DNA from 2 places in the Ochrobactrum sp. AP1BH01-1 genome. Region 1 is predicted to be linked to the other one. Evidence: riboswitches for the same ligand, from Rfam matches in the RefSeq annotation. Region 1 holds a riboswitch; the other holds the start of a gene.
What was found. Region 1 has a riboswitch for cobalamin ahead of nrdH (glutaredoxin-like protein NrdH). Riboswitches for the same ligand answer to the same signal wherever they lie in the genome.

Region 1 (7,392 bases):
TGATGACATCGCAACCGCGTCGATACGGGCGGTGTTGAGCGCTGCCGCGAACTTTCCCGTCAGCGGCGTCTAAAAAGTGAGGAAGCAAACGCGATTTGCTCTTGACCTCAACCAAGGTTGAGGAACTAGAGAAGCATGGCCGATCATTTGGAGTATCGTCCATGCGCTTGTCGCTTCTTCTTGTTCCCCTTACTTTTTCCACTGTCCTTCTTGTTTCGACAGCCGCCTCTGGTGACGGGGCAGATGCTGCGGCGGGGGAAAAACTCTTCAAGCGATGCTCCGTCTGCCACACGGCGGATGCCGACGAAAGCAAACGCGGCCCATCACTGAAAGGCGTGGTGGGCCGCAAGGCCGCCTCCTATCCGGGCTATCCCTATTCGGATGCAATGCGCAAGGCGGCTGCCGACGGGTTGGTCTGGAACGACGAGGAGTTGAACGCTTTTCTCAAGAAGCCGCAGGCCATGGTGAAAGGCACCTGGATGGCTTTTGCCGGGCTGACCAGGGAGAAGGACCTCGAAAACATGATCGCCTATCTGAAACAGCATTCCGAATAGCTGTTTGGAACCGATATGGCCAAACGGACATCCCGACGTGAGGCCATGGCCGGTCGGAAGCGCTGCGGGGCGATTCCGACCGGCGCCATGCAGGGACACCAGCCAAAGGTTGCTTCTGATGAACAGAAACGTGCTGCATATAGACCGCGACGCAATTGGCGCCGTTTCGAAACGAGAATTTGCGGATGCGATGTCGCGGATGGCCGCGACCGTGTCCGTGGTGACCGCATGCGATGCCGGGAAAGCTCATGGCCGCACGGTGACGGCGGTGTTGTCGCTTTCCGCCGAGCCGCCCATGATTTTGGTTTCGGTGAAAAGCGACAGCGCGCTGGCAACGGCGATCCTTTCTGATGGTGGGTTCTCGCTGGCCATGCTCGCGGAAGGCCAGGAGATGATCGGTGATGCCTTCGCGGGCAAGGTTCCCTACGCGCAGAGATTTCTCATTGGTGTGTGGGGCGAGTGGCCGTCTGGCAGACCGCATCTTTTCGGTGCTTCGGCTGCCATTGATTGCGAACTGGCGGGCAGTGTTCCGATGGCGGACCACACGCTTTTTGCCGGGCTGGTAACGAATACCGATTTGCCGCTGCATTCGCGCCCGTTGCTATGGGCCCGCCGCAATTATCGCGCACTGAGACATGACGCGGATTTATGACGCGCCTTGCAATTGTGCGGGGCTGCGGCCTACACATTCGGCATGATCGAGTTTGACGATATGGAACATTCAGGTCTCAAGAAAAGCCTGACAGTTGGTGACGTTTCCCGGCGCGCCGGAGTGGCGGTCTCTACGGTCCATTTCTATGAAACCAAGGGGCTCATCGAGGGCTGGCGCACGGAAGGCAACCAGCGCCGCTATCACCGTGCCGTGCTGCGCCGCATCGCCATCATCAAGATCGCGCAACGCGCGGGCATCCCGCTTGCTATCATTCGTGAAGCGCTGGCGGATCTTCCGCACGATCACGTACCGACAACGGAGGACTGGAGACGTTTTTCGGAAGCCTGGAAAGATATGCTTCAGGAGCGTATCGACAGTCTCATGCAGCTTCGCGATCAGATAACGAGCTGCATCGGCTGCGGTTGTCTCTCGCTGTCCGAATGCCCGTTGCGCAATCCCGACGACGTCCTTGGACAACAGGGCGCCGGTCCCAGAAGATTGATCGTCAAGAGCGACAATCTCATCTGATTTTCCAGCACCCGCACTGAGCCTTCCCAACCGCCATTGCGCTCCTTCGCAGTGGCGGTTTGGCTTGGTTTTGGACACCTTTCGGACTTGCCCGAACCCCATGTTTTGAGAGGAAAATACCCTATTGACCTCAATCAAAGTTGAGGTCCTATAAACCCGTCGGCAACAAATCAGTTCATGGAGGCCGACAGTGCAAAGTTCGATCGAAGAGACAATTCCGGCGGGAGATGCAGGCTACAGGCCTGGAGGCTGGGGTGAGCTTCTAAGCGGTAAAAACGGCCTCTATGCCCTGGCCTTGGCCGGTGGGGTTACTCTCCATGCGGTCAATATGTACATCGCCACCACAGTCATGCCGAGTGTGGTGCAAGATATTGGCGGCATGGATTTCTATGCCTGGGCCACGACATTGTTCGTCGTTGCCTCCATTCTCGGAGCGGCACTTACCGCGAGGCTTCTGAAAAGTGCGGGTCCGCGAGGTGCCTACGTCGTGGCGACCCTGCTGTTCGCAGCCGGCACACTGATCTCGTCTCTGGCCATCAACATGCCGGTCATGCTGGCGGGGCGGAGCGTGCAAGGCCTCGGTGGCGGATTTCTTTACGCGCTTGCCTATGGTCTCACCCGTGTTGTGTTACCGGAGCGTCTGTGGGGCAGGGCTATCGGTCTCATTTCTGCAATGTTCGGCGTGGCGACACTGATCGGTCCGGCGATTGGCGGCATCTTTGCCGAATATGGCGCATGGCGCGCCGCGTTCTGGTCGCTGCTGCCGGTTTCGGGACTTTTCGCTGTGGTGGCATTCGCAACTCTGCCGCGTTCGAGCTGGGACAAGAACGAACGCGTATCGGTACCGGTTCTCCAGCTTATCCTGCTGACGGGGGCGGTCCTCGCCGTGTCAGCGGGGAGCCTATCACAGGAAACGCTATGGAAGGTCGTCGGTCTGGGTGCTGCGATATTCATGATCGCCATCATCGCAGTTGTGGACCGCGATGCCAAGGCCCGTCTGCTGCCGCGCCGTTCATTCAGCCTGTCGACGCCGCTCGGTGCTCTCTATCTTACGATTGCGCTTTTGATGCTCAGCATGCAGCCTGAAATCTACGTGCCTTATCTGCTTCAGCACCTTCACGGCCAGTCTCCGCTATGGGCGGGGTATCTGGCGGCGCTGATGGCGATTGGCTGGACAGTGGCATCCTTCCTCAGCTCCAAATGGCAGGAGAAGGGCGGCGACAAGCTCGTCGTGGCAGGCCCAATCCTCGCACTTGCTGGCCTGGTGTTGCTTGCCGTGTTTCTTCCAGTTCACGGTAACGGCAACTGGTCATTGCTCGCGCCCGTTTGCCTTGGCCTCATCCTGATCGGTTTTGGGATCGGCCTGGCCTGGCCAAGCCTCGTCACCGGCGTTTATCAAAGCGCTCCGTCGACCGAGCAGGATCTTGCTGCGGGCGGTATGACGACCGTGCAGCTCTTCGCCATTGCTTTCGGAACGGCCCTTGCAGGCATGGTTGCGAATTTCGCTGGTATTGCCGCGCCCGGAGGCGCGGAAGGCGCGGCAAATGCCTCGCTCTGGCTCTCGGTGATTTTCGCGCTCGCGCCAGCGATTGCCGTGGCGGTCGCATTCAAGGTTATCCGTATTACCGGCGGAAAGGGTTGACCAATGCCGCGTTTCATCGCCAACATCCTCGATTCCCGTGCCGGTCTTTTGCTGGCGCGGATCGTCCTCACCTTCGTCTTCTGGTCCAGCGGGCTGGCCAAGCTCTTCGATTTCGGAAGCAATGCTGCGGAAATGGAAAGCTTTGGTCTTCTTCCCGGTTGGCTGTTCAACAGCGCGACCCTGCTTTTGCAAATCATCGGATCGCTGATGATCATCTTCAATCGCGGAACCTGGCTGGCTTGTGGTGCTCTTGCTATCTTCACGTTCCTCACCATTCCCGTTGCGCACCCGTTTTGGGCAAAGGAAGGAGAAGAAGCTTTTCGGGATATGACGGTGGCGCTGGAGCACATATCGCTGATCGGTGGCCTGGCTGTCGTCGCCATTCTATCGCGCAAGGTTTAAACCACTGGACGCACGGATTGCCCTGCCTGTACCTTGCCTGTCGTCTTAACGATAGGCAGGGAGGGCCGCGCATGGATGTGACGATCATAACGGGAGCATCGGATGGTATCGGCGCGGAAACCGCGCGGCAGATCGCCCGGCGCGACCGCGCCAATGCTGCTCTTGTGCTTGCTGCTCGCAATATCGACAAGCTGGAGAGGCTTGCCGCCGAATTGCGGCAACTGGGCAGCTCGGCCCTTGTGATACCCACCGACGTTAAGGATCGCGCTGCCTGCATCGCCCTGATCGACAAGGCGGTTTCCGCCTATGGCCGCATTGACACGCTGATCGTGAATGCCGGCATGTCGGCGCATGCCAATTTTGCCGAGATCAAGCCGGATGATCTCGATTGGATGCATGATTTGATGGAATTGAACTACTGGGGCAGCGTCTGGCCTATCCATGCCGCACTTCCATATCTTGCTGCAAGCAAGGGGCGGATCGTAGCTGTCTCATCCGTTGCCGGATTGATCGGCGTGCCGGGTCGCACTGCCTATAGCGGAACCAAGTTCGCTCTTTCCGGGTTTTGTGAAGCACTTCGCGCGGAACTGGAACCGAGCGGCATATCGGTAACGATCGTCTATCCGGGTGTCGTCAAAACGGACATTCGCAAAGTTGGCTACAGCGCAAGCGGTGCCGCTTTGGGAACGAGCGGCGTGCTTGAGGACGACATGATGCCGGTCGAGGAAGCCGTGCGGCTGATGCTAGCGGGCGTTCAGGCGCGCAAACGCGAAGTGTTGATGACTCGGCAGATGCGGTCGGGGCGCTGGTTGAAGCTTATAGCGCCCGCTCTGGTGGACCGCATGGCGCTCAAGGCTATCAAGCCCGAGTTCAGGCCGAAACCGATCAACCCCGCAAAATAGACAGCGATAATTCTGCCATTCGTAGGGTTGCCGGAATGGTCCGCTAGTTTTTACGCCTTGTTTCTGACTATCTATTGACGAGTTTTTAACTTTAGCTACTATATATAGTGTTCTAGGTTCTTTCGATTCGTCGGATCGAAAGCTAAGACGGGAATCCGGTGGGTTTCATCCATGATGGATGCAGCAAAGCCGGAGCTGCCCCCGCAACTGTAAGCGGAGAGTTCTGTCCATCACGTCACTGGCTTTGGCTGGGAAGGCGGACAGGACGTTGATCCGTGAGCCAGGAGACCTGCCTTGAACGAGTACGTCCACGGGCGGGGTGTCCGGTTGGCGCGCAATCTTATATGGCAAGCTTTGCCTTGCCGGTTGCTGCCCCGAACTTCCCGCTTTGTTTTTACGCATTATCCTAAGCAAAGCCGCTTCGTACTTTTGCTGGGATGTAGCTTCGGGGTGAAGTCCATGTTCAGTTTATTCAGTTTCAGTTCGGGTCCTCCTTTCGAGTTATAGTTTATGCGATCCGGCTGCTTATTCGCGGCTGGCCGATCCCCTGTTCCATCTCCTTTGACGCGCATTTTGCGATGCGCGAACGGTTTTTTGCGTCCTCCCAACCAGCGAGAAAAAAATGAACGTCACCGTTTACAGCAAGCCCGCCTGCGTCCAGTGCACGGCTACCACACGCGCCCTTGATCGCCAGGGCATCGAATATGAGATCATCGATATTTCCGCGGATGCCGATGCTTTCCATCTCGTTCAGGGCATGGGCTACCGCCAGGTGCCGGTGGTTGTGGCGGGAGAATCCCATTGGGCGGGTTTCCGGCCCGATATGATCAGCACCCTCGCCTGAGGGCCGCGGTTTCATGAGCCTGATCGTCTATTTCTCCAGCCGGTCGGAGAATACGCACCGGTTTGTTGAACGGCTTGGAATGCGGTCGAACCGCATTCCGATGGACGGTTCGGGCGGGTTGCAGGTGCGCGAGCCATTTGTGCTCGTCACGCCCACTTATGGCGGAGGCGGTTCCAAGGGCGCTGTCCCCAAGCCTGTGATCCGCTTCCTCAACGACGAGAGCAACCGCTCTTTCATCCGCGGCGTCATCGCCGCGGGAAACAGCAATTTCGGCGAGGCTTTCTGTATCGCCGGCAACATTATCTCCGCCAAATGTCAGGTTCCCTATCTCTACCGCTTCGAGCTTCTGGGGACCGATCAGGACATAGGCAATGTCAAAAACGGGATGGAACGATTTTGGACACGGCAGACACGACCCTGATCCGGGAGCGCGAAGCACGGCCAGTGCCGCAGCAGGATGCGGCTCCAGTGGCAATTTCCAGCAGCAAACCGCCAAAATCCTCGGACGGGCTGGATTATCATGCGCTCAATGCAATGCTGAACCTTTACGATGACGAGGGCAGAATCCAGCTTGACCGCGACCGGCAAGCCGCACGGCAATACTTTCTCCAGCACGTGAACCAGAACACGGTCTTTTTCCATAACCTGCGGGAAAAGCTCGATTATCTGGTAAACGAAGGCTATTATGAGCAGGAAGTGCTGGATCAGTATTCCTTCAACTTCGTGCGCGATCTTTTCGAAGAATCCTATGCAAAGAAATTCCGGTTTCCGACCTTTCTCGGCGCGTTCAAATATTACACCAGCTATACGCTGAAAACATTCGACGGAAAGCGCTATCTGGAGCGTTATGAAGACCGCGTCTGCATGGTGGCGCTGGCGCTGGGGCGCGGCAATGAACAACTCGCCCGCGATGTGATGGAAGAGATTATTTCGGGCCGTTACCAGCCTGCGACGCCGACTTTCCTCAATGCAGGCAAGAAGCAGCGCGGCGAGCTCGTATCCTGTTTTCTGCTGCGGATAGAGGACAATATGGAGTCGATCGGGCGCTCCATCAATTCAGCTTTGCAATTATCGAAGCGGGGAGGTGGCGTCGCCTTGAGCCTCACCAATATCCGCGAGGCGGGCGCGCCCATCAAGCAGATACAGAACCAGTCATCGGGCATCATTCCGGTGATGAAGCTTCTGGAGGATTCCTTTTCCTACGCCAATCAGTTGGGCGCACGGCAGGGTGCGGGCGCGGTTTATCTGCACGCGCATCACCCGGACATCATGCGTTTTCTTGATACCAAGCGCGAAAATGCCGACGAGAAAATCCGCATCAAAACACTGTCGCTGGGCGTCGTCATTCCCGACATCACCTTCGAGCTCGCGAAGAACAACGAGGATATGTACCTCTTCTCGCCCTATGATGTGGAGCGGGCGTACGGCGTGCCACTGACCGAGATTTCGGTGACCGAAAAATATCGGGAAATGGTCGACGACGCGCGCATCACCAAGAAAAAGATCAATGCTCGCGAGTTCTTTCAGGTGTTGGCGGAAATCCAGTTCGAATCCGGTTATCCCTATATCATGTTCGAGGACACGGTGAACCGCGCCAATCCGATCGACGGGCGCATCACCATGAGCAATCTATGCTCGGAAATCCTGCAGGTCAGCGAGGCAAGCACCTTCGGCGAAGACCTTTCCTATGAACATCTCGGCAAGGATATTTCGTGCAATCTGGGTTCGCTCAATATTGCAGCAGCAATGGCCTCCCCAGATTTTGGCAAGACCATCGAGACCTCCATCCGTGCCCTGACCGCCGTTTCCGACACGAGCCATATCGGTTCCGTGCCGTCGGTCGCTCGCGGCAATGATGAAAGCCATGC
Region 2 (7,392 bases), on a different contig from region 1:
GACACCGAGGCCGAGCAGAACATCGGTTCCAAGCTTGCCGAAGCTCGCAGGAACCATATTCACCCGTCGCGGAGAACGCGCGGCTACATCGGCTTTCACACCATCAAGCCTCGAAGCATCGATCAGATCAGCTTTGTTGAGAACGATAAGGTCGGCTGCATGAATCTGATCCTCAAAAAGTTCTTCCAAGGGGCTTTCATGATCAAGGGATTCGTCCGCTGCCCGCTGCGCATCAACCTTGTCGTGATCATCGGCAAAACGGCCTTCTGCGACGGCAGCCGCGTCAATCACCGTCACCACGCCATCGACCGTCACCTGCGTCTTGATTTCGGGCCAGTTGAATGCCGCGACCAGCGGCTGCGGCAACGCCAGACCGGAAGTCTCGATCACGATGTGATCGGGGCGATCAGCGCGATCGAGAAGCTTGGTCATGGTCGGGATGAAATCATCGGCAACGGTGCAGCAGATGCAGCCATTGTTGAGCTCGATCACATCTTCTTCGCGGCAGGTCTCAATCCCGCAACCTTTCAGAATGCCACCATCAACACCGAGATCGCCAAATTCATTGATGATCAACGCAATGCGTTTTCCATTGGCGTTTTCCAGCAGGTTGCGGATCATCGTCGTTTTGCCAGATCCAAGAAAACCCGTAATGACGGTCGCGGGAATTTTCTGTCCCTGCATCGATTTATCCCTTCATCTTGAGCGGCAGCCCTGCCGCCATGAAATAAACTTCATCCGCAACCGCGGCCACTGCCTGATGCAGAAAGCCCGCATGATCGCGAAATTCCCGTGCCATGCGATTTTCGGGCACGATCCCAAGTCCAACTTCGTTCGAAACGAATACCACAGGTCCGGCAAGGTCCGGCAGCATGGCGGCAAGCCTTGCCGTCTCCGCACCTATATCGCGTTCGGCCATCATCAGGTTGGTCAGCCACAGGGTCAAACAATCCACCAGCACGAACCGATCCTCGGCAGCATGCAGTGTGAGTGCGCCGACCAGATCAAGCGGCTCCTCTATGGTTTGCCACTCAGGACCACGCCGCTCCCGGTGAATGGCAATGCGGTTTTCCATTTCCGTGTCGAAGGCGCGTCCTGTTGCGAGATAAAGCGGCTTGAGCCCCGAGGACCCGACCATCCTCTCGGCATAAGACGACTTGCCCGAACGCGCTCCGCCAAGCACCAGAACCGATTTTCCCGGCGAAGTCATTTTCGTCACCCCTCAATCTCGGACGATGCATAGTGCTGGATGAACCAGCCGAGTGCGAGGCCGATCACTGCCCACATGAACAGGTTGGTCGCCAGCGATGCGACCGCATATTGCGACGCAAGCAGCGAGGGAATGGGAGACGAAATATCTTCTGGATGCGGTGCGCCATAGAGATGCGGCGCCACGATCAGCACCAGCCCCAACATCTTCGCCAAGATTTCCTGGCGCAGCACAACGAGATAGATACCGAGGCCGCTCAGCACCACGGCGGCAATCCACCAGAGCTGGCGTTCGGCCAGATCAGCGGCAGGCATTGCCGGCAATGCCGGCGACAACCCCAACGCGGGCAGAAATGCCACCGCGAAAAAGCCTGAAATGCCCCAATAAATGCCATTCTGCACCGTGATGCGACGCCCAAGAAGCAAGGCTACGCCGCCAAGCAGCAAGGCAAAACCGGCCCCGGCCACAAGATTGGCAAGAATCGTATTGCCCAGCCGCCCAAAAGGCAGTCCCGCCCCTTCTTCTTCAGCATCTGCGGCAGCGACACCATGATCGTGAGGCGCGGCTTCCGTCTCGCCATGGCGGTGGCCGCCGCCAGCCGCTTCGTAAGTTTCGGCCTGCAGGATCAAAGGCACTGTCTTCAGATACATGGCAGGCGTAACCAGCAGCCCGGCCAGAAGACCGGCGGCAAGCGTCGCCAACAAATAACGGATCAACATTTCTGTCCCTCAACAGCAATCTCGCGCCGATGGAGCGCATCCCGAAAAGTGTGAAAGGGTTTTCGGAACAAGATGCGCGTAAAAAAAACAAACAGATAGAGCACTTCCAATGATTCAATCAAAACAGGAAATGCTCCGGCCGTCCGCCATCGAGCCTTGCTCAACTTCAATTCCGAAAATAGGTCGCCTGCTCAATGGCAGGGGAAACCATAGGAATGACGCGTATCATGTGCCGAATCGTGCAGCGTATCGGAATGGGCAAGCCCAACACCGTAAATCAGAAAAGCGCCGAGAAGCAGTGAAACCACAGCTGTGCCCAGACGGGCAGCGAGCGGCATTGCGAGTATGCCTGAAACAGAATTCTGAGTACGTGCAGCCATGACAACCTCCGTGCAGGCAGCAGGGAAAAACCTCCCATGGGGTGCGGGCTCAATACCCTCACGCAACAGGCAGGTCTCCTGGCTCACGGGTCGCGGGGATTGAAGCTGCCTTCCCAGAAGCTTTTCTGCTTCCAGTGGTTACCGGTTGGCCGGTTTGCCTCATCCCTCTCCGCTCTACAGTCGCGGGGTCGGCTGCGATAAAGACGCCCGAATTGGGTCCGTCCGTCGCATTCCCTTTTTGGCATCGCCGGGATTCGTCCCGGCAAAAACCTGTTGCACGCCTTGGACATTAGGCTTTCGCCCCATCGGCGTCAATCAGCGAACATACAGCCGCTTTCGAAGTTTCTCACTTCTAGATCGCACCCAGCCATCAATCACATCGGCATGACGCACAACCCTGGGCCAGAGCCAAATCATAAGACCAATGATAAGTGTCCAGGTGATCATCACATCGGATAGGAAATGCGCGCCCATAAATACGCGGTTCAGCGATATCAGTGCAAGAATCGGAATAAAGATCACCGCTGCATTTAATCGAAAGCGTCCGGGTACAAGGATCAGGAGAGGCAGCATCGCAGCAGCTGCCGACGTTTCACCGGATGGAAATGAACAACCGTAATGACACATCCGGGCTAGTTGCCACGCCGGCGTAAAATCAGCTGAACCGCCAAACTCCACTATGTCCCTCGGTCGCGCCCGACCAATAAGAAGTTTCAGACTATTCACCAGCGCACCAGGACCGAGCACGTAGGTAAGTACGATGTAGACAACCTTATGCGGAGCAATGATTGAAAGTGGACGACGCCACAAAGCATAAAACGTCACAAGGATGACCATGAATACCAACAGGCACCACTGGCTGAGCCGGTGGAAATCTCGCAATGCAATCCAGTATGAATTATGAGAAATAAAAAAACTTCCTGATTGGAAAAAATATCGTGAAACAATCAAGTCAATTTGAGGGAAAATAATAAAAAAGCCATTGATAATCATAAAGGCATACAGGAAAGCCGCATGCTGCCTAAGTTCGTAAACCATAGATGCGTAATCGGGCGATTTAACAGTATTCAATAAACACCTATGAAATAAACATTTAAATAAAATTCAAATTATAAAAAATCCAGGAACTAATTTCCTCATAGTAGTATATTTTAATACAACCCAGAACGCAATATATTAATTTAAAACGAACAAAATTGGCACCAATACATCTAAATAGTAAAGTAGAATTTCCTCAAATACCGCAAAGTCCGAACAACGCGTCAATATTGAGGCACCGTTCCAACTCCCCGGCGAGTTCATCCAGCGCAGTCTCCACTCCAGCGCGATAACTCATCTGACCGCTTTTGATACCTAAACTGAGCAAAAATCTCCGGCGGAATTCGTCACCGCTGAATACACCATGAAGATAGGTTCCCATGATCCGCCCATCAGGCGAAATGGCCCCATCGTCATGCTCGCCAATACGGGCGAATGGCGTCAACATATCTGGGCCGGTCGTGCGACCGATGTGAATTTCGTAGCCTTCGAGCGGCGTATTGTGGAGAAGCGACGTGGCCTGCACATTACGAACCACTTTTTCGGCCTCCATCACCGTTTCAATATTGAGAAGCCCCAGACCATCGATATCGCGCGCATTCCCTTCGATACCGGCCGGATCGCTGATATGACGGCCAAGCATCTGGAACCCGCCACAGATACCCAACACATGGCCTCCCCGCTTCACATGAGCGAACAGTTCGCGGTCCCAGCCATTGTCCCGAAGTGCCTGCATGTCGGCTATCGTAGATTTGGTTCCCGGCAGCACGACAAGTCCTGCATCGCCAGGCAAACTGGCTCCCGGCGGCACCATGATCACTTCCACGTCCGGTTCGGCCTTCAGTGGATCAAGGTCATCGAAATTGGCGATGCGCGGCAGCATCGGCACTGCGACCACCAGCGGCTTCCTGTTCCCGCTGACAGCGCGTTCCAGAACAACCGAATCCTCAGCGGGCAAGCGGGATACCGCCTTCAGCCACGGGACCACGCCAAAGGAGCGCCAGCCGGTAAATTGGGTAATGGCGGCCAAACCGTCGTCAAAAAGGGAAATATCGCCCCGGAATTTGTTGATGAGAAACCCGCGAACCATGGCGCGGTCCTGCTCGGGAAGAATAGTGTGCGTGCCGACGACAGAAGCGATAACGCCCCCCCTGTCTATATCGCCCACGAGGACGACCGGAACATCGGCCTGCGTCGCAAATCCCATATTGGCAATATCACCAGCACGCAGATTGATTTCAGCAGGCGAACCAGCCCCTTCGACCAGCACGAGATCCGCGCCCTCGCGAACCTTGGCAAATGATTCCATGACCGCCGCCATAAGCTGCGGTTTCAATTCCTGATAATAGCGACCGCGCGCTTCGCCCCTCACCTTACCCTGCACGACGACCTGACTTCCCAGGTCCGTCTGCGGTTTCAGGAGCACCGGGTTCATGTGGACCGAGGACGGTACGCCGCAAGCCAGCGCCTGCAGCCACTGCGCCCGTCCGATTTCACCGCCATCGTCACTGACCGCAGCATTGTTGGACATGTTCTGCGGCTTGAAGGGCCTAACCTTGAGACCGCGATTGCGCGCAACGCGGCACAATCCGGCGACAAGAACACTTTTGCCGACGTCCGAACCCGTTCCCTGAAACATGATTGCGCGTGCCATGGAGAGGTGCGTAGCTTAAACTCTCCCATGTGGCAACGGGCCCCCGACCCGTGAGCATCTATGCAAAAATGCGCATCAGTTTATTACAAATGTGAGCAACATTATTCCAATGGAGCGTTGGCAGCCTTCCAAGGTTGTGATCTAGTTGAAGGAAAAGGTGCGGTGCTACAGGGAGGAAACCATGGATGCTGCCGACCAGAATCAGTTTGAACTGAACGAAGATCAGCTCGCCATACAGGATATGGCGCGCGCCTTTGCCAGCGATCGTATCGCGCCGCAAGCATTGCAATGGGACCGTGACAAGCATTTCCCCGTCGATGTCTTGAAAGAGACTGGACCGCTTGGCATGGGCGGCATTTATGTGCGTGAAGATGTGGGCGGCTCGGCGCTGAAACGGCTCGACGCGGTGCTCATTTTTGAAGCGCTGGCAACTGCATGCCCTTCATTCTCGGCTTTTGTCTCCATTCACAATATGGCCGCATGGATGATCGACACTTTCGGCAACGACGAACAGCGGCAACGCTTCCTGCCGAAGCTTACATCGATGGAATCGCTTGGGAGCTATTGTCTGACAGAGCCGGGATCGGGTTCGGATGCGGCGGCTCTCAGGACACGGGCCACGCGCGATGGCGACCATTACGTCCTCAACGGCTCCAAGCAATTTATTTCCGGTGCGGGCGCCACGGATGTTTATGTCACTATGGTGCGTACCGGCGAGGACGGCTCGAAGGGAATTTCCACCATCGTTGTGCCAAAAGATGCACCAGGCCTTTCTTTCGGCGCCAACGAATTCAAGATGGGCTGGAACGCGCAGCCAACGAGAACCGTCATTTTCGATAACTGCCGGGTTCCGGTTGAAAACCTTCTCGGCGAAGAAGGAAGTGGATTTCGCATAGCAATGGCGGGCCTTGATGGCGGTCGCCTCAACATCGCCGCCTGCTCGCTGGGCGGTGCGCAATCGGCACTGGACAAGTCGCTGGAATATTGTGGCCAGCGCAAGGCTTTCGGCCAGACGATTGACCGGTTTCAAGCCCTGCAATTCCGCCTGGCTGATATGGAAACAGAACTCTCCGCGTCGCGCCTTCTTCTTTATGCCGCTGCCAGCAAGCTCGATCGTAAATCCCCGGATGCAGGCAAATGGTCGGCGATGGCCAAACGCTTCGTCTCCGACACGGGCTTCAATATAGCGAACGAAGCGCTCCAGCTTTTCGGAGGCTATGGCTACCTACATGAATACGGGATCGAAAAGCTTGTCCGCGATCTGCGCGTGCACCAGATTCTAGAAGGTACAAACGAAATCATGCGCGTCATCATTGCACGCCAGATGATCGGGCGCTGAGTGAATTAACAATCGCCAAGGGAGGAATTCAATATGGCCACAATAGCATTTATCGGCCTTGGCAATATGGGCGGCCCAATGGCTGCAAATCTCGTGAAAGCCGGTCACACCGTGCGTGGTTTCGACCTTTTGCCGCAACATCTTGATGAAGCAAAGGCAAATGGCCTCTCGGTAGCTTCGAGCGCGCAGAACGCAGTAGCTGACGCAGATGTGGTGATCACCATGCTACCGGCGGGAAAGCATGTTCTCACCGTCTATGAAGACATTGCACCAACGGCACGCAAAGATTCACTTTTTATCGACTGTTCGACAATCGATGTGGATTCGGCGCGCAAGGCACATGAACTGGCCGCAAGCTACGGACATCTTTCCATCGACGCACCGGTTTCCGGCGGCACCGGCGGCGCTTCGGCGGGTACGCTGACATTCATGGCCGGGGGCAGCGATGATGCGTTCAAACGCGGAGAACCGATCCTTCAACCTATGGCGGGAAAGATCGTACATTGCGGCGGCGATGGTGCGGGCCAGGCGGCGAAGATTTGCAACAACATGATTCTGGGCATATCGATGATCGGTGTCAGCGAAGCCTTTGTTCTCGCCGAAAAGCTGGGGCTTTCGCATCAGGCTCTCTTCGATGTGGCTTCGACGTCATCGGGGCAATGCTGGTCGCTGACGACCTATTGCCCTGTTCCCGGCCCTGTTCCTGCATCGCCTGCGAATAGAGACTATAAACCCGGCTTTGCTGCGGCTTTGATGCTGAAAGACCTCAAACTATCGCAGGAAGCCGCCCAAAGCGCCGGCGCTGAAACACCGCTCGGAGCCCATGCGCAGGAACTTTACAGTCTTTTTGACAGCGAAGGCCATGGCGGTGAAGATTTTTCAGGCATTATCAATTATCTGCGCGCCAGATCGGGGGCAAAGTAAACAAATGCCGGAGCAAAAAACTTGCATTGTTTAGATTTGCTTAAGTCTCTGATAACCGTACGGTAACGATGTTGGGCTAGAAAGGAGCACGAGACGGTTCACCCCGGCTCGACGCTCCGGATCTGGTA

Region 2: another riboswitch for cobalamin. It lies ahead of J9800_RS08110 (CbtB domain-containing protein); the one in region 1 lies ahead of nrdH (glutaredoxin-like protein NrdH).

Annotation. Positions count from the first base shown of each region.
Region 1 covers NZ_JAGPOU010000004.1:160,324-167,715, reverse strand. Annotated here, with positions in the region: gene leuA (2-isopropylmalate synthase) at 1-73, shown strand, start outside; gene J9800_RS15720 (c-type cytochrome) at 162-554, shown strand; gene J9800_RS15715 (flavin reductase family protein) at 673-1,206, shown strand; gene soxR (redox-sensitive transcriptional activator SoxR) at 1,267-1,734, shown strand; gene J9800_RS15705 (MFS transporter) at 1,925-3,376, shown strand; gene J9800_RS15700 (DoxX family protein) at 3,380-3,778, shown strand; gene J9800_RS15695 (SDR family oxidoreductase) at 3,850-4,680, shown strand; cobalamin riboswitch at 4,778-4,991, shown strand; gene nrdH (glutaredoxin-like protein NrdH) at 5,303-5,524, shown strand; gene nrdI (class Ib ribonucleoside-diphosphate reductase assembly flavoprotein NrdI) at 5,538-5,945, shown strand; gene nrdE (class 1b ribonucleoside-diphosphate reductase subunit alpha) at 5,921-7,392, shown strand, end outside.
Region 2 covers NZ_JAGPOU010000002.1:557,484-564,875, forward strand. Annotated here, with positions in the region: gene cobW (cobalamin biosynthesis protein CobW) at 1-684, opposite strand, end outside; gene cobU (bifunctional adenosylcobinamide kinase/adenosylcobinamide-phosphate guanylyltransferase) at 689-1,210, opposite strand; gene J9800_RS08105 (CbtA family protein) at 1,216-1,929, opposite strand; gene J9800_RS08110 (CbtB domain-containing protein) at 2,121-2,309, opposite strand; cobalamin riboswitch at 2,361-2,598, opposite strand; gene J9800_RS08115 (phosphatase PAP2 family protein) at 2,625-3,347, opposite strand; gene J9800_RS08120 (cobyric acid synthase) at 3,544-5,001, opposite strand; gene J9800_RS08125 (isobutyryl-CoA dehydrogenase) at 5,183-6,340, shown strand; gene mmsB (3-hydroxyisobutyrate dehydrogenase) at 6,374-7,264, shown strand.